DNA from 3 places in the Streptomyces sp. NPDC098789 genome. Region 1 is predicted to be linked to each of the others. Evidence: predicted binding sites of a transcription regulator. Region 1 holds the regulator's gene; each other region holds the start of a gene.
The links. Region 1 encodes HrcA, which represses chaperone genes, less so after heat shock. Its sites were predicted from a motif close to TTNGCACTCNGNNNNNCNGAGTGCNAA; they were not measured.
Positions count from the first base shown of each region.

Region 2: the regulator HrcA is predicted to act here: its motif matches at 5,106-5,132, upstream of groL (chaperonin GroEL).
Region 3: the regulator HrcA is predicted to act here: its motif matches at 3,116-3,142, upstream of groES (co-chaperone GroES).

Region 1 covers NZ_JBIWAJ010000002.1:451,041-458,021, reverse strand. Annotated here, with positions in the region: gene ACIQWR_RS06320 (ribonuclease Z) at 1-281, opposite strand, end outside; gene ACIQWR_RS06315 (histidine triad nucleotide-binding protein) at 284-643, opposite strand; gene ACIQWR_RS06310 (16S rRNA (uracil(1498)-N(3))-methyltransferase) at 752-1,495, opposite strand; gene ACIQWR_RS06305 (nitronate monooxygenase) at 1,492-2,583, opposite strand; gene dnaJ (molecular chaperone DnaJ) at 2,696-3,832, opposite strand; gene hrcA (heat-inducible transcriptional repressor HrcA) at 3,833-4,849, opposite strand; gene ACIQWR_RS06290 (MBL fold metallo-hydrolase) at 5,043-5,768, shown strand; gene ACIQWR_RS06285 (DUF3097 domain-containing protein) at 5,797-6,597, shown strand; gene hemW (radical SAM family heme chaperone HemW) at 6,977-6,981, opposite strand, start outside.
Region 2 covers NZ_JBIWAJ010000013.1:115,010-121,990, reverse strand. Annotated here, with positions in the region: gene ACIQWR_RS25235 (alanine/glycine:cation symporter family protein) at 1-618, opposite strand, end outside; gene ACIQWR_RS25230 (beta-glucanase) at 730-1,455, opposite strand; gene ACIQWR_RS25225 (phosphoribosylanthranilate isomerase) at 1,552-2,178, opposite strand; gene ACIQWR_RS25220 (Uma2 family endonuclease) at 2,315-2,887, shown strand; gene ACIQWR_RS25215 (helix-turn-helix domain-containing protein) at 2,933-3,268, shown strand; gene groL (chaperonin GroEL) at 3,355-4,977, opposite strand; gene ACIQWR_RS25205 (cold-shock protein) at 5,328-5,534, opposite strand; gene ACIQWR_RS25200 (ubiquitin-like small modifier protein 1) at 5,951-6,226, opposite strand; gene thrC (threonine synthase) at 6,260-6,981, opposite strand, start outside.
Region 3 covers NZ_JBIWAJ010000011.1:224,501-231,481, forward strand. Annotated here, with positions in the region: gene ACIQWR_RS22980 (SDR family NAD(P)-dependent oxidoreductase) at 1-48, shown strand, start outside; gene ACIQWR_RS22985 (ester cyclase) at 124-813, shown strand; gene groL (chaperonin GroEL) at 902-2,527, opposite strand; gene groES (co-chaperone GroES) at 2,661-2,969, opposite strand; gene ACIQWR_RS23000 (response regulator transcription factor) at 3,190-3,882, shown strand; gene ACIQWR_RS23005 (ATP-binding protein) at 3,875-5,284, shown strand; gene ACIQWR_RS23010 (LCP family protein) at 5,342-6,574, shown strand; gene ACIQWR_RS23015 (FtsW/RodA/SpoVE family cell cycle protein) at 6,562-6,981, shown strand, end outside.

The DNA.
Region 1 (6,981 bases):
GCGGGGTAGTGCGCGGTGACGGGGTGCGGGACCTGGTCGAGGTTGATCCGCTGGATCACCCCGGCGAGGCCGAGGCTGTGGTCACCGTGGAAGTGGGTGACGCAGATCCGGTTGATGTCGTGCGCGGCGACTCCGGCCCGCAGCATCTGGCGCTGCGTGCCCTCGCCCGGGTCGAAGAGGATGCCCTCGCCGTCCCAGCGCAGGAGGTAGCCGTTGTGGTTGCGGTGGCGCGTGGGCACCTGGCTGGCGGTGCCCAGCACCACGAACTCGCGTACGGACACGGCTATCCCGGGGGCCATTCCAGGCCGCGGCCGCCGAGCACGTGGGCGTGCGCGTGGAAGACGGTCTGGCCGGCGCCCGCGCCGGTGTTGAAGACGATCCGGTAGCCGGAGCCGTCGATCTTCTCCTGCGTCGCGATCTCGCCCGCGGCGCGCAGCACGTCGCCCGCGACGGCGGGTTCGGCGGCGGCGAGGGAGGCGGCGTCCGGGTAGTGGACCTTGGGGATGACGAGGACGTGCGTCGGCGCCTTGGGGCTTATGTCCCGGAAGGCGAGGGTCGTCTCGGTCTCGTGGACGACGGTCGAGGGGATCTCACCCTTGACGATCTTGCAGAACAGGCAGTCAGCCTGAGGTTCCCCGGCCATGTGCGGCGCCTCCGTAGCAGTGATCGACTCCCCGCATCGTAAACGCCTCCGGCGGCGCCTCAAACGCCGGCGAGGCTGAACTCGCCCGGCGGCGCCGACCGGCTACGGCTACGACCAGCGGCCCGTGCGGGCCAGCAGGACGGCCGCGGCGGCGGTGCCGGCGGTGGAGGTCCGCAGGACGGACCGCCCCAACCGGTACGGCTTCGCCCCCGCCTCCGCGAACACGGCCAACTCCTCCGGCGAGACCCCGCCCTCGGGCCCGACGACGACCACGATCGCCCCCGCCACCGGAAGCTCCGCCGTGGCCAGCGCCAGCGACCCCGCGTCCCGGTCCTCGTGCAGGACCACCGCCAGGTCCGCCCCGGCCAGCAGCGCGGCGACCTGCTTCGTGGACATCGCTTCGGCGACCTCGGGGAACCGGACCCGGCGGGACTGCTTGCCGGCCTCCCGCGCGGTCGCCCGCCACTTGCCCAGCGCCTTCGCCCCCCGCTCCCCGCGCCACTGCGTGATGCACCGCGAGGCCTGCCACGGCACCACCGCGTCGACCCCGGTCTCGGTCATCGTCTCGACGGCCAGCTCGCCCCGGTCCCCCTTCGGCAGCGCCTGGACCACGGTGATCCGTACCGTCGGCTCCGGCTCCTCGTGGACCGATTCGACCGCCACCACCAGCCGGTCCTTGCCCTCCGCCGCCTTGACCACGGCTTCGGCCCACCGCCCGCGGCCGTCCGCGAGGACCACCGCCTCGCCGGGGTTCAGCCGCTTCACGGACACCGCGTGGCGGCCTTCGGGACCGTCCAGGACGAACTCCGGCCCCGCGGGGACCTCTTCGACCACGAACACCGGGGCGGTCATGACGCACTCCTCATCTTCAACATCTGCAACACGCTCTGCGCTTCGGCCAGTTCGGCCGCCAGTACCTCCACCAGCTGCCCGGCGGGCAACGGCCTGGCCAACCGGTGCCCCTGACCCGCCCACAGCGCCATGCCCTGCGGGTCTCCGGCCGCCGCCGCGGCCTTGCGCAGGCCGGAGGTGATGTGGTGGACCTGGGGATAGGCGGCAGGCGCGTACGGCCCGTGCTCCCGCATGAAGCGGTTGACCAGCCCGCGCGCCGGCCGACCGGAGAAGGCCCGGGTGAGTTCCGTGTGCGTGAACAGCGGGTCGGTCAGGGCCTTCTTGTGCGCCGGGTCGGCGCCCGACTCGGGACAGGCCAGGAAGGCGGTGCCGAGCTGCGCGGCCTCCGCGCCCGCGGCCAGCACGGCGGCGATCTGCGAGCCCCGCATGATGCCGCCCGCGGCGACGATCGGGAGCGCGACGGCTTCCCGCACCAGCCCGACCAGGGCCAGCAGGCCGATGCCCGCCGTCCCGTCGAGGTGCGGGTCGTCGCGATGGGTGCCCTGGTGGCCGCCCGCCTCGATGCCCTGGACGCAGACGCAGTCGGCGCCCGCGTCCTGCGCGGCCTTGGCCTCCTCGACGGAGGTCACGGTGACCACGGTGCGGGTGCCGGCCTGGCGCAGCGCCGCGAGCACCTCGGCCGGGGGACAGCCGAAGGTGAAGGAGACCACCGGAACGGGGTCTTCGAGGAGGATGGCGAGTTTGGCGTCGTAGCCGTCGTCGCAGGTGCCGACGGTGTCCTCGGGCGCGAGGGAGACCTCGTACCAGCTGGCCTCACCGGCGAGCTGCCCGCGGTAGGCCTCGACGGCGGCGGGGTCGACCGAAGTGGCCTGCGGGACGAAGAGGTTGACGCCGAAAGGGCGGCGGGTCAGTCCGCGCAGCCGCTTGATCTCCTGGTACATGCCGTCGGCGGTCTTGTAGCCGCCGGCCAGGTAGCCCAGCCCGCCCGCCTCGCACACGGCGGCGGCCAGCGGCGGGCAGGAACCGCCGCCCGCCATCGGGGCCTGCACGATCGGGTACTGGTGAAGACCGTTCGGTGCGGAGGACATGCCGAGCATCGTGCCATGTCCCCCGCCCCCGACCGAATCGTGCAATTCGCCTGGCATAGTCCGGTTCCCCGGTGTACCGGACGCCCGCCCGGGGCGTCCGGTGCCAGCGCGATCAGCGGCCGTTGAAGGCGTCCTTCAGCCGACTGAAGAGGCCCTGCTGCCCGGGCTGGAACTGCCCGGTGGGCCGCTCCTCGCCGCGCAGCTTCGCCAGCTGGCGCAGCAACTCCTCCTGCTGCGCGTCCAGCTTGTTCGGGGTCATGACCTCGACGTGGACGATCAGGTCGCCCCGGCCGCCGCCGCGCAGGTGCGTGACGCCGCGGCCGTGCAGCGGGATGGACTGGCCCGACTGGGTGCCGGGGCGGACGTCCACCTCTTCGAGGCCGTCCAGGGTCTCCAGCGGGCACTTCGTGCCGAGGGAGGCCGCCGTCATCGGGATCGTGACCGTGCAGTGCAGGTCGTCCCCGCGGCGCTGGAAGGTCGAGTGCGGCAGCTCGTGGATCTCGACGTAGAGGTCGCCGGCGGGGCCGCCGCCGGGGCCGACCTCGCCCTCGCCCGCGAGCTGGATGCGGGTGCCGTTCTCGACACCGGCCGGGATCTTGACCGTCAGGGTGCGGCGGGAACGGACCCGGCCGTCGCCCGCGCACTCGGGGCACGGGGTCGGGACCACGGTGCCGAAGCCCTGGCACTGCGGGCAGGGCCGCGAGGTCATGACCTGGCCCAGGAAGGACCGGGTGACCTGCGAGACCTCGCCGCGGCCGCGGCACATGTCACACGTCTGCGCCGAGGTGCCGGGTGCGGCGCCCTCACCGGAGCAGGTGGTGCAGACGACGGCCGTGTCGACCTGGATGTCCTTGGTCGTCCCGAAGGCCGCCTCGTCGAGTTCCAGGTCGAGGCGGATCATGGCGTCCTGGCCCCGGCGGGTCCGCGAGCGCGGTCCGCGCTGCGAGGCCTGCCCGAAGAAGGCGTCCATGATGTCCGAGAAGTTGCCGAAGCCACCGGCTCCGAACCCGCCCGCTCCGCCGCCGCCCGAGGAGGACAGCGGGTCGCCGCCGAGGTCGTAGACCTGCTTCTTCTGCGGGTCCGACAGCACCTCGTAGGCCGCGTTGATCTCCTTGAAGCGCTCCTGCGTCTTCGGGTCCGGATTCACATCCGGGTGGAGTTCACGCGCGAGGCGCCGGAAGGCCTTCTTGATCTCGTCCTGGGAAGCGTCGCGGCGCACGCCGAGTACGGCGTAGTAGTCCGTGGCCACTTACGACTCCGCCAGGATCTGTCCGACGTAACGTGCCACTGCGCGTACCGCTCCCATCGTTCCGGGGTAGTCCATGCGGGTCGGTCCGACCACGCCGAGTTTGGCGACTGCTTCGCCGCCCGAACCGTAACCGACCGAGACGACCGACGTGGAGTTCAGTCCCTCGTAGGCGTTCTCGTGCCCGATCCGTACGGCCATTCCCGACTCACTGGCCTCGCCCAGCAGCTTGAGGAGCACGACCTGCTCCTCCAGCGCTTCGAGCACCGGCCTGATCGTCAGGGGAAAATCGTGTCCGAAGCGGGTGAGATTGGCGGTGCCGCCGATCATCAGCCGTTCTTCGGCTTCCTCCACGAGGCATTCGAGGAGGGTCGCGAGGACGGTGGAGACCGTCGCCCGGTCCTCGGTCTCGAAGGACTCCGGGAGGTCCTGCACCAGCGGCGGCACGTCAGTGAACCGGCGGCCGACGACCCGGCTGTTGAGCCGCGCCCGCAGATCGGCCAGGGAGGTCTCCCCGAAGGGCGTCTGGCAGTCGACGAGCCGCTGCTCGACCCGGCCCGTGTCCGTGATCAGTACGAGCATCAGGCGGGCCGGGGCCAGCGAGAGCAGCTCGACGTGACGGACGGTGGAGCGGGTCAGGCTGGGGTACTGGACGACGGCGACCTGCCGGGTGAGCTGCGCCAGCAGCCGCACCGTGCGACCGACGACGTCGTCGAGGTCCACGGCGCCGTCGAGGAAGTTCTGGATGGCCCTGCGCTCGGGCGACGACAGCGGTTTGACGCCCGCCAGTTTGTCGACGAAGAGGCGGTAGCCCTTGTCCGTGGGGATGCGCCCCGCGCTGGTGTGGGGTTGGGCGATGTAGCCCTCTTCCTCCAGCACGGCCATGTCGTTGCGCACGGTGGCGGGCGAGACGCCGAGCCGGTGCCGCTCGGTGAGCGCCTTGGAGCCGACCGGCTCCTCCGTCCCGACGTAGTCCTGGACGATGGCGCGGAGCACTTCGAGTCTGCGTTCGCTGAGCATCGCGCACACCTCCGTCTGTGATGCCTGTTCGTGTGGAGCCTGTCCACCGGCCGTCATGGCGGGTGCCACTGGCACTCGCGGTCGGTGAGTGCCAGAGATCCCCCGGTCAGTGTACGGCGGGTACGTACGGCGTTAGCAAGGGCGGCCCGTCAAGGTACCGCGCGGGGAGCGACCGCTCGACTAGCGTCGCCGCATGGACGTGAGTTGGGAAGACGCGGGTTGGGAACGGCTGACCGAGCGGTCCGGCCGGCTGCGACTGCCGGTGTGGGACTGCACCGCGGGGCTGGTGGTGGGCGATGACGCGGTCCTGCTCGTCGACCCCGGATCCTCCCTCGCGGAGGGGGCGGGGCTGCGGGCCGCGGCCGAGCGGATGACGGGCCGCCGGGTGACGCATATCGCATTCACGCACGGCCATTTCGATCACGTTCTGGGTGCGGCGGCCTTCCCGCAGGCCCAGGTGTACGGCGCGGTGGGCCTCGACGCGCTGTTGGACACCGGCCGTGACGAGCTGCGCGAGGACGCCGTGCGGCACGGGCTGGCGCGGGCGGAGGCGGCCTCGGCGACCGAGTCGCTGGTCGTCCCGGGGCACCTGGTGTCGGGCGAGTGGACCCTGGAGCTGGGCGGCGTGCAGGTGCTGCTGGCCAATGTGGGGCCCGGGCACACCGGACACGACCTCGCGGTGTTCGTGCCGGGCGGCCGGGAGGTGGTCTTCTGCGGGGACCTGGTCGAGGAGTCCGGGGAGCCGCAGGCGGGCCCGGACGCGGTGCCCGCGCGGTGGCCCGCCGCCGTGGACCGGCTGCTGTCGCTGGGCGGTGACGACGCGCTGTACGTGCCCGGTCACGGTGCGGTGGTCGACGCGGCCTTCGTGCGTGCGCAACGCGACACACTGGCCCTGCGGTACGGCGTGTCGCGTGCGTGAGGCGGTGGAGCCTCCTAGCGTCGGCCGGATGCGTGAGTACTCGCCCGACCTGACCCCCGCGTGGAAGCGCCCCCGCCCCGTCCCCGAGGTCCCCGCGGACCTCGACGTGGTGGTCGAGGAGGCCGGTACGGGCTTCTGCGGGGCCGTCGTCGGCTGCGAGGCGGGCACGGTGACCCTGGAGGACCGCTTCGGCAAGCGGCGGGTGTTCCCGATGGAAGCGCGCGGCTTCCTGCTGGACGGGGCCGTGGTGACCCTGGTGCGGCCCTCCAGGGCCCCGGCGGCCCCCGCGCGCACGGCCTCGGGCTCGATCGCGGTCCCGGGCGCGCGGGCGCGGGTGGCGCGGGCGGGCCGGATCTACGTGGAGGGCCGCCACGACGCCGAACTGGTCGAGCGGGTCTGGGGCGACGACCTGCGCATCGAGGGCGTGGTGGTGGAGTACCTGGAGGGCATCGACGACCTCGCGGCGATCGTGGCGGACTTCGCCCCGGGGCCGGACGCGCGCCTGGGCGTGCTGGTCGACCACCTGGTCGCCGGCTCGAAGGAGTCCCGCATCGCCGCCGCGGTGACCTCGCCGGACGTCCTGGTCGCGGGCCACCCGTACATCGACGTCTGGCAGGCGGTGAAGCCGTCCGCCCTCGGCATCCCGGCCTGGCCGGTGGTCCCCCGGGGCCAGGACTGGAAGACGGGCGTCTGCCGCGCCCTGGGCTGGCCGGAGAACACGGGCGCCGCCTGGCAGCACATCCTGTCCCGCGTCCACTCCTACCAGGACCTGGAGCCGGAACTCCTGGGCCGCGTAGAAGAACTCATCGACTTCGTCACGGCCCCCTGACGCCGCCGGCCCGACCCGACCCCGACCGCCGCGCGGGCCGTGACCGAGCCCGAAACCGCCCTCGATCGCCGCGCGGGCCGCCGCTGCCTCCGGCGGGCCCTCAAACGCCGGGCAGGCTGAAATGGCTCAGGCGCGCCAAATCCAGCCCCGCCGGCGTTTGAGGCGCCCCCGGAGGGTCCACCGGGCGGCAGCAGCCCGCCGGCCCCCGCCTACGCGCTCCGGTGCGGCTCCGTCGACCCTCCGGGGGCGCCTCAAACGCCGGCGAGGCTGGGATGGCGGCACCCGCAGCCGGCAGAGCCGGGATGCCGGCATCCGGAGCCGGCGGAGCTGACATGGCCTCGGGGCCGGCGGGAGCTGAGGGGGGGACCCCCGCGCGGGGTCAGT
Region 2 (6,981 bases), on a different contig from region 1:
CGCCAGGCCCAGCAGCGCGGCCAGCAGCAGCCCGAGCGCGGGCGCGAACCAGGCCCCGTCCGTCTCCGGCAGCGAGCCCGTCGCCACGGAGGCGATCGTGTTGGCCTGGACGGCGTTGAAGACGAAACCGAAGGTGACGGTGATCGTCACCGCGAAGAGGACCCCGAGCCAGCGCTTCCCGAGCGCGCGCTGCATGTAGTAAGCCGGACCGCCCCGGTACGCGCCGGTGGCGCCCCGCACCTTGTAGAGCTGGGCGAGCGCCGACTCGACGAAGGCCGAGGCCGCGCCGATGACCGCCATCACCCACATCCAGAAGACGGCGCCCGCGCCGCCCAGGGTGATGGCGGTGGCAACACCGGCGATGTTGCCGGTGCCGACCCGCGCCGCCGCGGAGATCGTGAAGGCGCCGAAGGACGACACCTGCTTGCGGCCGTCCGCGCGCGGCGGGGTCTTCTCCTTGACCACCCGGAACATCTCCGGCAGCAGCCGCAGCTGCACGCCCCTGGACCTGACCGTGAAGTACAGGCCGGCGCCGACCACCAACGGGATCAGCAGGTAGGTCCAGAAGCGGTCGTTCACGGCGACGATCAGCGCGTCCAGGGAGGCCAGGGAGTCCATGGCTCGAAGTCTCCCGGGGCGGAAGGCCCCCGGACAGGGACCTTGGTCCACGGCCGCAGGGCCCGAAGGCCCCGGCCCGGCCGGTCCTTGGCCCCGCCCCCGCGCACCGCCCTAGCGCCGGTACACGCGCAGCGCCGACACCTCGTAGGACAGCTCCGTCGTGCCGGGATCCGGGGCCGGGTGGTAACGGCCCGCGCAGACGGAGAGGTTGACGATGAGGTAGGCGCGCCAGGAGCGGCCGACGCCCCGGCCGTCGCTGAAGACCCGGGAGCCGTTGACCCACCAGATGACCGACGACCTCCCGAACTCGACCTTGAGGTCGATCCAGCCACCGGGCCGCACCGTCGGGTCGCGGTAGTAGAGGTGCGCCTCGCGGACGTGGTTCGACAGCTCCAGCAGGTCCGGGTTGTCGGGGTGGTACTCGAAGACGTCGATCTCCTGGCCGCCGTCGCGCCAGGTCCAGATCCCGGGCCAGGCGCCCCGCCCCACCGGCAGCTTCACCCGGGTCTCCAGCACGTCGCCGGTGCGCAGCATGAAGCCCTCGTCACTGCCCTCGGTGGTGAGCAGCCCGCTGTCCCAGTCGCCGTCGGGGCGCAGCGTCGCCCGGAAGACCCCGCCGCGACTGTAGGCGGGGTCCGCGACGAGGTGGTCCAGCTTGTTGTCGCCCGGATTGACCGGGCCGCCGCGGGGATACGCCCACGAGCGGCCGGCGACCCATTGGGTGGGCGAGGTGAAGTCCGCGGTGAAGACGGGGGCGGCGCCGCGCGGGCGCGGCAGCAGCCCCCCGCCCTCCCCCGGGGCGAGGCGGCGGGTCAGCCGCCACAGTCGTTCGAGCATGTCCGAGACCATGAGGAAGAACTGCCCGCTCGGCGGCGCACCACACTCGAATTCTCGCTCAGAGTAATCGTACGAACACCCCTGGTGACACAGGGGTCAGCTCCCGTCGCGCCGCGCGGCCAGGACGAACGCCCGGATCAGCTCGGCGGACTTGATCCCGCGCTCCCGCTCCACCCCGCTGGAGACGTCGACCCCCCACGCCCCGGTGGCCCGTACGGCCTCGCCCACATTGCCCGGGGTCAGCCCGCCGGCCAGCACCCAGCGGCCCCGCGGCGCGACGAACTCCTCGGACCCCCAGTTCCAGGGCTTGCCCGAGCCCGGGTCCGGGGCGTCGATCAGCAGCAGGTCCTCGCCGTACTCCCCGCAGCTCGCCGCGTACCGCGAGGTGGCCCGCAGCAGGGTCCGGCCCTCGGCGCGCAGGGCCGCGAAGTCCTCGGGACCCTCGTCCCCGTGCAGCTGCACCCCGCGCACGCCGCTCTCCTCGGTGAGCCGGCGCACCTCCGCGACGGACTGCCTCCGGAACACCCCCACCGTCAGCACCCGCTCCGGAATCCGGGCGACCAGCTCGCGGGCGATGGCGGGGTCGACCGTACGGGGGCTACCGGCGGCGAAGACGAACCCGATGGCATCGGCCCCGGCGGCCACCGCCACGTCCACGTCGACCGCGGTCCGCAGCCCACAGATCTTGACGAACACGCCCGCCCCACCCACCTCATCAGTCATGCCCATCAGTCAACCAAACGCGCCCGGACCCCGGCACCGCGTCCCAGATGCCGGGCGGGAAAACCTCCCCACCACTAGCCTGGGACGAGGTACACGCACTGGGCAGCACGCCATCCGGAGGACGACGGTGACGATCATGAGCGAGCGGGCCACCCCCATAGAGACCCTGTCGCCACCGACCTTCGAGACCCTCCTGCGCACCGTCGAGGAGATGAACACGCCAGACGGCTTCAAGGCCGAGCTCATCCGGGGGAAGATCGTCGTGTCACCGTGGTCCAAGCTGCGCTACTACCGCCCCATGCGCGCCCTGCGCGAGCAGCTCCAGGCACACGCCCCCGAAGGGCACGTCGCCGACACCGCACCCTTCCTCTTCCAGTTCCCCTCGGCGAACCGCGCCTACGGCCCGGACCTGTACGTCACGGACGAGTCGGCCTTCGACGAGGAGGGGCGGCACGCCGACGGGACCGCCCTGGCGCTCGTCGCGGAGTTCACCTCCCTGTCCACGAAGGACGTGGACTGGCAGGAGAAGCTGGACGTCTACGGCGCTGTGGTGCCGATCTACCTCGTCGTCGACATGCAGGAGCGGGAGATCACCCGCTTCTCCGATCCCTCGCCGCACGGGTACCGATCCCGCACGACGGTGTCCTTCGGCGAACCTCTGCACGTCCCGTACCCGATCGAATGCGACATCGACACCACCGGTTTCTGACGCCGTGAGGGGTGAACCGGACCACGGGGGGGGACGCGTCACGTGATGAACCACAGCCGCTGGAAGCCAGCCCGTGAGCGGCGGGCCTCGGGGGGCGGCTCCGAGCCGCCCGAGATCGAGGCCGAGCGGGCGGAGATCCGGCTCGCGATGGCCTTCGCCAAGGCCGTGTACGACCGGCGCAAGGCGTTGGGCCTGTCCCAGGCCCAACTGGCCGAGCGCGCGGGACTCACCCAGGCGAAGATCTCCCGCGTCGAGGGCGCGGACGCCGTCCCGACGCTGCCCCTCCTACGACGCCTCGCCACCGCCCTGGACGCTTCGCTGACCATCGACCTGGGCCAGGACCACGAAGAGGTCGCCTTCGTGGCCCGCCCCGCCGCGTAGGAACGCCCGAGGGCGGCACCCCCCGTGGGGAGTGCCGCCCTCGTTCGAAGAACAGCCGATCTGCTGCGGGCCGGGGCCCGGGCGGATCAGAAGTCCATGTCACCGCCCGGCATGCCGCCGCCCGCGGGGGCACCGGCCTTCTCGGGCTTGTCGGCGATGACGGCCTCGGTGGTGAGGAACAGCGCGGCGATCGACGCGGCGTTCTGCAGCGCGGAGCGCGTGACCTTCGCCGGGTCGATGATGCCCTCGGCGATCATGTCGACGTACTCGCCGGTCGCGGCGTTCAGGCCGTGGCCGATCGGAAGGTTGCGCACCTTCTCGACGACGACGCCACCCTCGAGACCACCGTTGACGGCGATCTGCTTGAGCGGGGCCTCCAGCGCGAGCTTCACGGCGTTGGCGCCGGTCGCCTCGTCGCCCGTGAGCTCCAGCTTCTCGAAGACCGCGGAGGCCTGGAGGAGTGCGACGCCGCCACCGGCGACGATGCCCTCTTCGACGGCCGCCTTGGCGTTGCGGACGGCGTCCTCGATGCGGTGCTTGCGCTCCTTGAGCTCAACCTCCGTCGCGGCGCCGGCCTTGATGACGGCCACGCCGCCGGCCAGCTTCGCGAGGCGCTCCTGGAGCTTCTCGCGGTCGTAGTCCGAGTCGGAGTTCTCGATCTCGGCGCGGATCTGGTTGACGCGACCCTGGACCTGGTCGCTGTCGCCGGAGCCGTCGACGATCGTGGTCTCGTCCTTGGTGATGACGACCTTGCGGGCACGGCCGAGCAGGTCGAGGCCCGCGTTCTCCAGCTTGAGGCCGACCTCCTCGGAGATGACCGTGCCGCCCGTGAGGATGGCGATGTCACCGAGCATGGCCTTGCGACGGTCACCGAAGCCCGGGGCCTTGACGGCGACAGACTTGAAGGTGCCGCGGATCTTGTTGACGACCAGGGTCGACAGGGCCTCGCCCTCGACGTCCTCGGCGATGATCAGCAGCGGCTTGCCGGACTGCATGACCTTCTCGAGGAGCGGCAGCAGGTCCTTGACCGAGCCGATCTTCGAGTTGACGATCAGGATGTACGGGTCGTCGAGGGACGACTCCATGCGCTCCATGTCGGTGGCGAAGTACGCCGAGATGTAGCCCTTGTCGAAGCGCATGCCCTCGGTGAGCTCAAGCTCCAGGCCGAAGGTCTGCGACTCCTCGACCGTGATGACGCCTTCCTTGCCGACCTTGTCCATGGCCTCGGCGATGAGCTCGCCGATCTGGGTGTCAGCGGCGGAGATGGAGGCCGTAGAAGCGATCTGCTCCTTGGTCTCGACGTCCTTGGCCTGGGCCAGCAGGGCGGCGGAGACGGCCTCGACGGCCTTCTCGATACCACGCTTGAGGGCCATCGGGTTCGCACCGGCGGCTACGTTGCGCAGGCCCTCGCGGACGAGCGCCTGGGCCAGCACGGTGGCCGTGGTCGTACCGTCGCCGGCGACGTCGTCCGTCTTCTTGGCGACTTCCTTGACCAGCTCGGCGCCGATCTTCTCGTACGGGTCCTCGAGCTCGATCTCCTTGGCGATGGAGACACCATCGTTGGTGATCGTGGGGGCGCCCCACTTCTTCTCAAGGACGACGTTGCGACCCTTGGGGCCAAGGGTGACCTTGACGGCGTCGGCGAGCTGGTTCATGCCTCGCTCGAGACCGCGCCGGGCCTCCTCGTTGAACGCAATGATCTTGGCCATCTGAAGTGGTCCTCCCGGACAGCGGTGGATTGCTCCGGACCGCGCCCGCGCCCGCGACGGACGGCCTGCGGGTCCGACGGTTCCTTCCCGCCGACCCGCTGGGCCTCACCGACCCGGTCCTCGTTTTGGTAGCACTCTCACCAGGAGAGTGCTAACGCCAATGATTAGCACTCGGCACCCCCGAGTGCAAGCGGCTTCGAGGAACACCCGGTGAACGCCCGGGCCCCGCACGCCCTCCCGCGTGCACCGCGGGCGGGCGCGGCGGCCCGCCGGGAACGCACGCGGGGCCCGCATCCGTGTCTCAGGATGCGGGCCCCGCGCGTTCGTGTGTCGGTGGTCGATCGCTCCGGCTAGCCGACTGCGAGCTTGACCATGTCCGCCTGCGGACCCTTCTGGCCCTGCGAGATCTCGAACTCGACCCGCTGACCTTCTTCAAGGGTGCGGTACCCGTCCATCTGGATGGCGCTGTAGTGGACGAACACATCCGCACCACCGTCGACCGCGATGAAGCCGTAGCCCTTCTCCGCGTTGAACCACTTGACGGTGCCCTGAGCCATGCCTAACTCCCCTATTACTGGCCCTTGCGCAGGACCGCACTTCGCGGACCCGGGTCAGAACTTGCGCCGGAACGCCTCGACCGGGGCTGAATGTATCTGCACCGCTGCTGTCTGCAACAGGTCATTCCCACGAGAATTCTGGACACGCCATTACATTGAAATAGGGTGAAAATTAGGAATCTTCCAGGGCAACTCGGGCCGGACAAACCACGCCAACGACCCATAGCGCGCACGCATGTTGACTCAATGTCAACCCTTCCGCGACCCGTTCATATGCGGCGGGCAAGAACAGCGGTGGGGACTTCCCCAACTCTACCGCGCCCAATCAAGCAGAATTGCCCCCTCCGTTTCCTACCGGAGGGGGCAATTCAGGTTTTGGCCCACGAGGCCGGGTGTCCGGACCTCGCCGGGGTGGGTCAGCCGCCCGCGACCGCGGGGATGATCGAGACGCCCACGCCGTCGGGCGTCGGCGTCTGCAGCCCGCTCTCGAAGCGCACGTCGTCGTCGTTGACGTAGACGTTCACGAAGCGGCGCAGCTTGCCCTGGTCGTCGAGGACGCGGGCGGAGATGCCCGGGTGGCTCTGCTCCAGGGAGTCGATGACCTCGCTGAGGGTCGCGCCCTCGGCGGCGACCTCGGCCTGGCCGCCCGTGTAGGTGCGCAGGATGGTGGGGATGCGGACGTTGACGCTCATGGCGCTACTGCCTTTCCGGGGTTCGAGGAGTGATCAGACCAGGCCGGCGGCGCGGAACGCGTCCAGGCTCGGGCGGATGGTGGCGGTCTGGCCGCTGTCGGCGGCCACCGCCTCCAGGGTCTTCAGGCCGTCACCGGTGTTCAGGATCACGGTCGTCAGCGCCGGGTCCAGCTGCCCGTTCTCGATGAGCTTCTTCGTCACGCCGACGGTCACGCCGCCCGCGGTCTCGGCGAAGATGCCCTCGGTCTGGGCCAGGATCTTGATGGCCTCGACGACCTGGGTGTCGTTGACGTCCTCGACGTAACCGCCGGTGCGGCGGGCGATGTCCAGGACGTACGGGCCGTCGGCCGGGTTGCCGATCGCGAGCGACTTGGCGATGGTGTCCGGCTTCTGCGGGCGGACCACGTCGTGACCGGCCTTGAAGGCGGTCGAGACGGGCGAGCAGCCCTCGGCCTGGGCGCCGAAGATCTTGTAGGGCTTGTCCTCGACCAGGCCGAGCTTGATCAGCTCCTGCAGACCCTTGTCGATCTTCGTCAGCTGCGAGCCGGACGCGATCGGGATGACGATCTGGTCGGGCAGCTGCCAGCCGAGCTGCTCGCAGATCTCGTAGGCCAGGGTCTTGGAGCCCTCGCCGTAGTACGGGCGCAGGTTGACGTTGACGAAGCCCCAACCCTCGCCGAGCGGGTCGCCGATCAGTTCCGAGCAGAAGCGGTTGACGTCGTCGTAGTTGCCCTCGATGCCGACCAGGTCACCGC
Region 3 (6,981 bases), on a different contig from region 1:
CTGGGTGGGATGTCCTCGCGCACGGGCCGCAAGTACGGCCCCCAGTGACTGGCGGGTAAACCACCCAATTAGCGCAATTCTCCCTAAACTGGACGTGTCCCGTTCCCACTGGGAGGCGACGCGATGACATTCGTACAGGTAATCGATTATGAGACCAAGCGGTTCGACGAGATGAACGCCCTCATCGACCGCTACGCGGAACAGACCGCCGGCAGGCGCACGGTCACCCACACCCTGATCGGCAGGGACCGCGACTCGGGCACCCACTACGTGGACCTGGTCGAATTCCCCTCCTACGAGGAGGCCATGAGGAACTCTCAACTTCCGGAGACGGACCGGATGTTCCAGGAGATGGTGGCCCTCTGCGACGGCATGCCCAAGTTCATGAACCTCGACGTGGTGCGCGACGAGTACCTCAACAAGCTCGTCGCGAACCGGATCTTCGAGGACGTGGCCGTCAAGGGCGACTTCGACGTCATCGACGAGTGCGTGGCGGTCGGTTTCATCAGCCACGACATGATGGACACCGAGGGCCTGGGCAACGGCCGGGACGGCATGCGGCGCACGATCGGCATGTGGCGCGAGGCCTTCGACTTCACCTTCGACAGGACGCGCCAGATCGCCGAGGGGGACTGCGTCACCACCCTGTGGGACTGGCGCGGCACCCACCGCGGCGAGTTCATGGGGGTCGCACCGACCGGCAAGGACGTCACGATGTCGGGTTGTACGACGATCCGGATCGAGAACGGCCAGATCGCGGAGGACTGGTGGTACTACGACGCACCGGGACTGATGCGCCAGCTGGGCATGTGAGACGGAGAAAGCCCCGTTCCGGAGGAACGGGGCTTTCCCATGTGCCCGTGGGCGGGCGCGCCGGCGGGCCGGCGCGCTACCGACCAGGTCAGTGGCTGTGGCCGTGGCCGCCGTGACCGGCGTCGCCCTCGTCCTCGGCCGGCTTCTCGACGACCAGGGTCTCGGTCGTGAGCAGCAGGGAGGCGATGGAGGCGGCGTTCTCCAGGGCGGAGCGGGTGACCTTGACCGGGTCGATGACGCCGGCCTTGACCAGGTCGCCGTACTCGCCGGTGGCGGCGTTGAAGCCCTGGCCCTTGTCGAGCTCGGCGACCTTCGCGGTGATGACGTAGCCCTCGAGGCCCGCGTTCTCCGCGATCCAGCGCAGCGGCTCGACGGCGGCGCGACGGACGACCGAGACGCCGGTGGCCTCGTCGCCGGTCAGGTCGAGGTTGCCCTCCAGGACCTTGACGGCGTGGACGAGCGCGGAGCCACCGCCGGAGACGATGCCCTCCTCGACCGCGGCGCGGGTCGCCGAGATGGCGTCCTCGAGGCGGTGCTTCTTCTCCTTGAGCTCCACCTCGGTGGCGGCGCCGACCTTGATGACGCAGACGCCACCGGCGAGCTTCGCCAGGCGCTCCTGCAGCTTCTCGCGGTCCCAGTCCGAGTCCGTGGACTCGATCTCGGCCTTGATCTGGTTGACGCGACCGAGCACGTCGTCGCTGCTGCCGCCACCGTCGACGACGACCGTGTCGTCCTTGGTGATCGTGACGCGGCGGGCGGAGCCCAGTACGTCCAGGCCGGCCTGGTCGAGCTTGAGGCCGACCTCTTCGGCGATGACGGTGGCGCCGGTGAGGGCGGCCATGTCCTGGAGCATCGCCTTGCGGCGGTCACCGAAGCCGGGGGCCTTGACGGCCACGGCGTTGAAGGTGCCACGGATCTTGTTGACGACGAGGGTGGAGAGCGCCTCGCCCTCGACGTCCTCGGCGATGATCAGCAGCGGGCGGGAGCCGCCACCCTGGATGACCTTCTCCAGCAGCGGGAGCAGGTCCTGGATGGAGGAGATCTTGCCCTGGTTGATCAGGATGTAGGGGTCCTCGAGGACGGCCTCCATACGCTCCTGGTCGGAGACCATGTACGGCGAGAGGTAGCCCTTGTCGAAGGCCATGCCCTCGGTGAACTCCAGCTCCAGGCCGAAGGTGTTGGACTCCTCGACGGTGATGACACCGTCCTTGCCGACCTTGTCCATCGCCTCGGCGATGAGCTCGCCGACCTGGGTGTCCTGCGCGGAGAGCGCGGCCACGGCGGCGATGTCGGACTTGTCCTCGATCGGGCGGGCGGTCTCCAGCAGCTCGGCGGAGACGGCCTTGACCGCCGCGTCGATGCCCTTCTTCAGGGCGGCCGGGGAGGCGCCGGCGGCGACGTTGCGCAGACCCTCGCGGACCAGCGCCTGGGCCAGCACGGTGGCGGTGGTGGTGCCGTCACCCGCGATGTCGTTGGTCTTGGTCGCCACCTCCTTCACGAGCTGGGCACCGAGGTTCTCGTACGGGTCGTCGAGCTCGACCTCGCGCGCGATGGTGACACCGTCGTTGGTGATGGTGGGAGCGCCGAACTTCTTGTCGATGACGACGTTGCGGCCCTTGGGGCCGATCGTCACCTTGACCGTGTCGGCAAGCTTGTTGACACCGCGCTCCAGAGCGCGACGGGCGTCCTCGTCAAACTTAAGAATCTTCGGCATGGGAGCGGTTCAGCCCTCTCGTTGCGATCCCCGGCCGCTCACCGCGACCGCCTTGAACGAACTACGCCCCTCGCCGCCCGGCATCAGCAGGGGTGACCAGGGGCGTAGCTCAAAGCAAAACTGGAGAAGTGACTTACTTCTCGACGATCGCGAGCACGTCGCGGGCCGAGAGGACGAGGTATTCCTCGCCGTTGTACTTCACTTCGGTGCCGCCGTACTTGCTGTACAGGACGACGTCGCCGACGGTGACGTCCAGCGGAAGACGCTGGCCGTCCTCGAAGCGACCCGGACCCACGGCGAGGACGACGCCCTCCTGGGGCTTCTCCTTCGCGGTGTCCGGGATGACCAGGCCGGAAGCCGTGGTCTGCTCGGCGTCGAGCGGCTGGACCACAATGCGGTCCTCAAGCGGCTTGATGGCAACCTTGGAGCTGGTGGTCGTCACGATCCGGTCTCCCCCTTCGGAGATCTCACGGGGTTAACTGTTTGGGGTGGCGACCAGGTGGTTCCGTCGTCGCGGGTGCCGGACCTGCCTGTCGCTGTGTTGGCACTCACCAGTGGCGAGTGCCAGGCCCGAGACTATTCCGGCGATTAGCACTCGGTCAAGCGGAGTGCCAATTTCTCGCCTCCGGTGTTGTCCGCGCCCGGTGTGTGACGCTTGGGACGTGCGCATTCTCGTGGTCGAAGACGAAGAGGGGCTGGCCGAGTCCCTCCGGCGCGGCCTGTCCGCCGAGGGCCACTGGGTCGAGGTCGCGCACGACGGCCACCGCGGCCTGGAGCTCGCGCTCAGCGGCGGTCCCTACGACGTGGTCCTGCTGGACCTGATGCTGCCCGGGCTCAGCGGGTACGAGATCTGCACGCGGATGCGCGCCCACGGCGACGCGACCCCGGTGCTGATGCTCACCGCCAAGGACGGCGAGTACGACGAGGCCGAGGGCCTGGACTCCGGCGCCGACGACTACCTGACCAAGCCGTTCTCCTTCGTCGTCCTGTGCGCCCGCGTCCGGGCGCTGGCCCGGCGGGCCGGGGCCCCCGGGCGCGCCGCCACCCTCCAGGCCGGCGACCTCTTCCTCGACCCCGAGGCCCGCCGCTGCCGCCGGGGCACCCGGGACATCGAGCTGACCGCCCGCGAGCTGGGCGTGCTGGCCTGCCTGATGGAGAACCCGGGACGGGCCGTGGCCAAGCAGGAGATCCTCGACGAGGTCTGGTGCTCCCCCGGCGGCTCCGCGGGCATCGACCCGAACATCGTCGAGGTGTACGTCTCCTCGCTGCGCAAGAAGATCGACGCCCCCTTCGGGCGCCGCTCCATCCGCACCGTCCACGGCACCGGCTACCGGATGGCCCCCGACGGTGGTTAGGCCATCTCGTCGCGGGCCCGGCACGGTCCGCAGGAGACGGCCCAGCAGCGTCCGGGCCCGCGCGGCGCTGGCCGCCGCGCTCGCGATGGCGGCCGTGCTGGCCGTGGGCGGGATCTGGCTCTACTACCTGCTGCGCGCCAACCTGCTGGACAACACCAACGGCCGCACCGAACTGGCCGCCCGCAAGGTGGCGGCCCAGCTCGACACCCGGACCCTGCCCGCGGGGCGGCTGCCGGCCCCCGAGAGCGGGGTGGACCTGGTGCTCGTCCTGGACTCCGCCGGCACGGTGGCCGCCGCCAGCGGGGATCCGGGGCGGCTGCCCGCCGAGCTGGCGGGGCTGCGGCCGGCCGCCGGGGCGGATTCGCGCGCGGTCGTCCTGCCGCCGCCCGCCCCCGGGAGCGGCGAGCGGCGCGCGGTGGTCGTGGTCCGCTCCCCCGGGCCGCCCGGGGCCGTCGGCGCCGTTGACGCACCGCACTACGTCTACGCGATGACCGTCCTCGGGGACGTGGACGGCGCCACCCGTTCCGTCGCCTACGGGATGCTGGGCGGCGCGCCCCCGCTGATCGCCTTCGCCGCCGCGCTCGCCTGGTGGGTCGCGGGGCTGGCGCTGCGTCCGGTCACCGCGATCGGCGACGCCCTGGCCTCGGTCACCGCGAGCGAGCTGGACCGGCGGGTGCCCGACCCCGGCGGGGCGGACGAGATCGCGCGCCTCGCCCGGACCGTGAACGACACCCTGGACCGGCTGGAGCGCTCGGACGCCCGCCAGCGCCAGTTCACCGCCGATGCCTCGCACGAGCTGCGCAATCCGCTGGCCGCCGTGCGGTCCCGGCTGGAGGTGGCGTTGGAGGAGCCCGACCGGGAGTCGGTCGCGGCCGCCCTGGCCGACACCGAGCGGCTCCAGCGGATCGCGGCCGACCTGCTGCTGCTGGCCCGGCTCGACGGGCGGCCCGCGCCGCGCACCGAGCCGGTGGACCTGGCGCTGCTGGCCGCGGAGGACGCGGCCCGGCGGCGCGCGCCGCGGGTGCGGCTGCGGGTGGTGGCGGGGGCGCCCGTACCGGCGGTCGGGGATCCGGCGCGGCTGGAGCGGGCGCTGGCCAACCTGGTGGACAACGCGCTGCGGCACGCTCGTACCGAGGTGGTCGTACGGGCGTACGCGCGCGGTGGCTGGAACGTGCTGGAGGTCACCGACGACGGTCCGGGGATCCCGGCGGCGGACCGGGACCGGGTCTTCGAGCGGTTCGTCCGGCTGGACCCGGACCGGGGCCGGGCCAGTGGCGGCACCGGGCTGGGCCTGGCCATCGCCCGGGAGATCGCCCGCTCGCACGGCGGCGAGGTGAGCGCGGCGGCCCCGGCGGACGGGGGCGGGGCGCGCCTGGTGCTGCGGCTGCCGGCCGGGTCCTGAAGGGGTCTTCAGAACCCTCAGGTTTCCTTCAGCGACCGGCCCCCAGCATCGGATGGCATGAGTGCGCATCGCAGGAAGACGGGTCAGGGCACCCGGGGGGCACGGGGGCCGCACCGGCGGATCGGGCGCGCGCTGCTGGTCACCGGCTGCGCGCTGGCCGTGCTGGCGGGGGCCACGGGCTGGTACCTCTACGACGACCTGGCGGGCAGCATCGGCAGCTCCAAGGCGTTGGAGGGGGCGGAGAAGTCGCAGGCCGGGGACCTGAACATCCTGTTGATGGGGCTGGACAGCCGTCGGGACCAGAACGGCGAGCCGCTGCCCGACTCGGTCCTCGACAAGCTGCACGCCGGCAGTTCCGACATCGGCGGCTACAACACGAACACCCTGATCCTCCTGCACGTGCCGGCCGACGGCGGCAGGGCGAAGGCCTTCTCCATCCCGCGCGACGACTTCGTGACGATGCACGGGGTGCCCGGGGACACGGGCAAGCAGAAGATCAAGGAGGCCTACGGGCGGGCGAAGGCGAAGCGCGAGGAGCAGTTGTCCGGCCAGGGGGTCAAGGACGGCCGGCAGCTGGAGCGGGAGGGGCGCGAGGCGGGGCGCAAGGCCTCGCTCGACACGGTGCGGGCGTTCCTGGGCGTGCCGATCGACCACTTCGCCGAGCTGAACCTGGCCGGTTTCTACCACGTGGCGGACGCCCTGGGCGGCGTACCGGTGTGCCTGAACAAGGCGGTCAAGGACAAGAACTCCGGCGCGGACTTCCCGGCCGGGCGACAGACCCTGAACGGGCAGCAGTCCCTGGCCTTCGTGCGCCAGCGGATGGGTCTGGACGGCGGCGACCTGGACCGGACGCGGCGCCAGCAGGCGTTCTTGGCCGGGGCGACGAAGAAGCTGAACGACGCGGGGACCTTTACGGATCCGGTGAAACTGCTCAAGCTGATCAACACGGCCAAGCAGGACGTGGTGACCGATGAGGGCTGGGACCTGATGTCCTTCGTCAAGCAGGCGAAGAACCTGTCCGGCGGCAATGTGGAATTCACGACACTGCCCATCGAGAGGTTCGGAAGCAACCATGGGACCGACATCAACGTCGTAGACGATATGAAGATAAAGCGCCTCATCACCGAGCAGATAGGGCCCAGGGCGACCGCGAGCCCGAGTGCACCGGGTGGCGCTGCCTCGTCACCGGGTGCCGGGACCGCGGGTTCGACCCCACCGGTCGCGCCCCCGCCGACCACGGACGAGAGGAAGCCCGCCATCGACGGCGGCGGCATCCCGTGCGTGGACTGAACCCGAGTACGACGTCGGGCGCCCGCCGTCGTACGGAAGCCCTGCTGCTGGTCCTGGTCGTCGCCATCACCGTCTTCGGGCACGTGAGCGCGAGCCTGGCGATGAACGACCAGCTGCCCTCCAACCTCACCGGCTTCGCGGTCAGCATGACGCTGCTCTCGCTGGTGGGGCACCTCGGCGTGCGCCGGTTCGCCGCCTACGCCGATCCGCTGATCCTGCCGCTGGCGATGCTGCTCACCGGGCTGGGGCTGGTGCTGCTGCACCGGCTGGACCAGGCGTACATCGAGCGGTACAAAGCGTCGGCGGTCGCGCCCGGGCAGCTGATCTGGTCGGTGGTCGGCGTCGCGGCCTGTCTGGGCGTGGTCGCGCTCTTGCGCGACCACCGGCTGCTCCAGCGGTTCATCTAC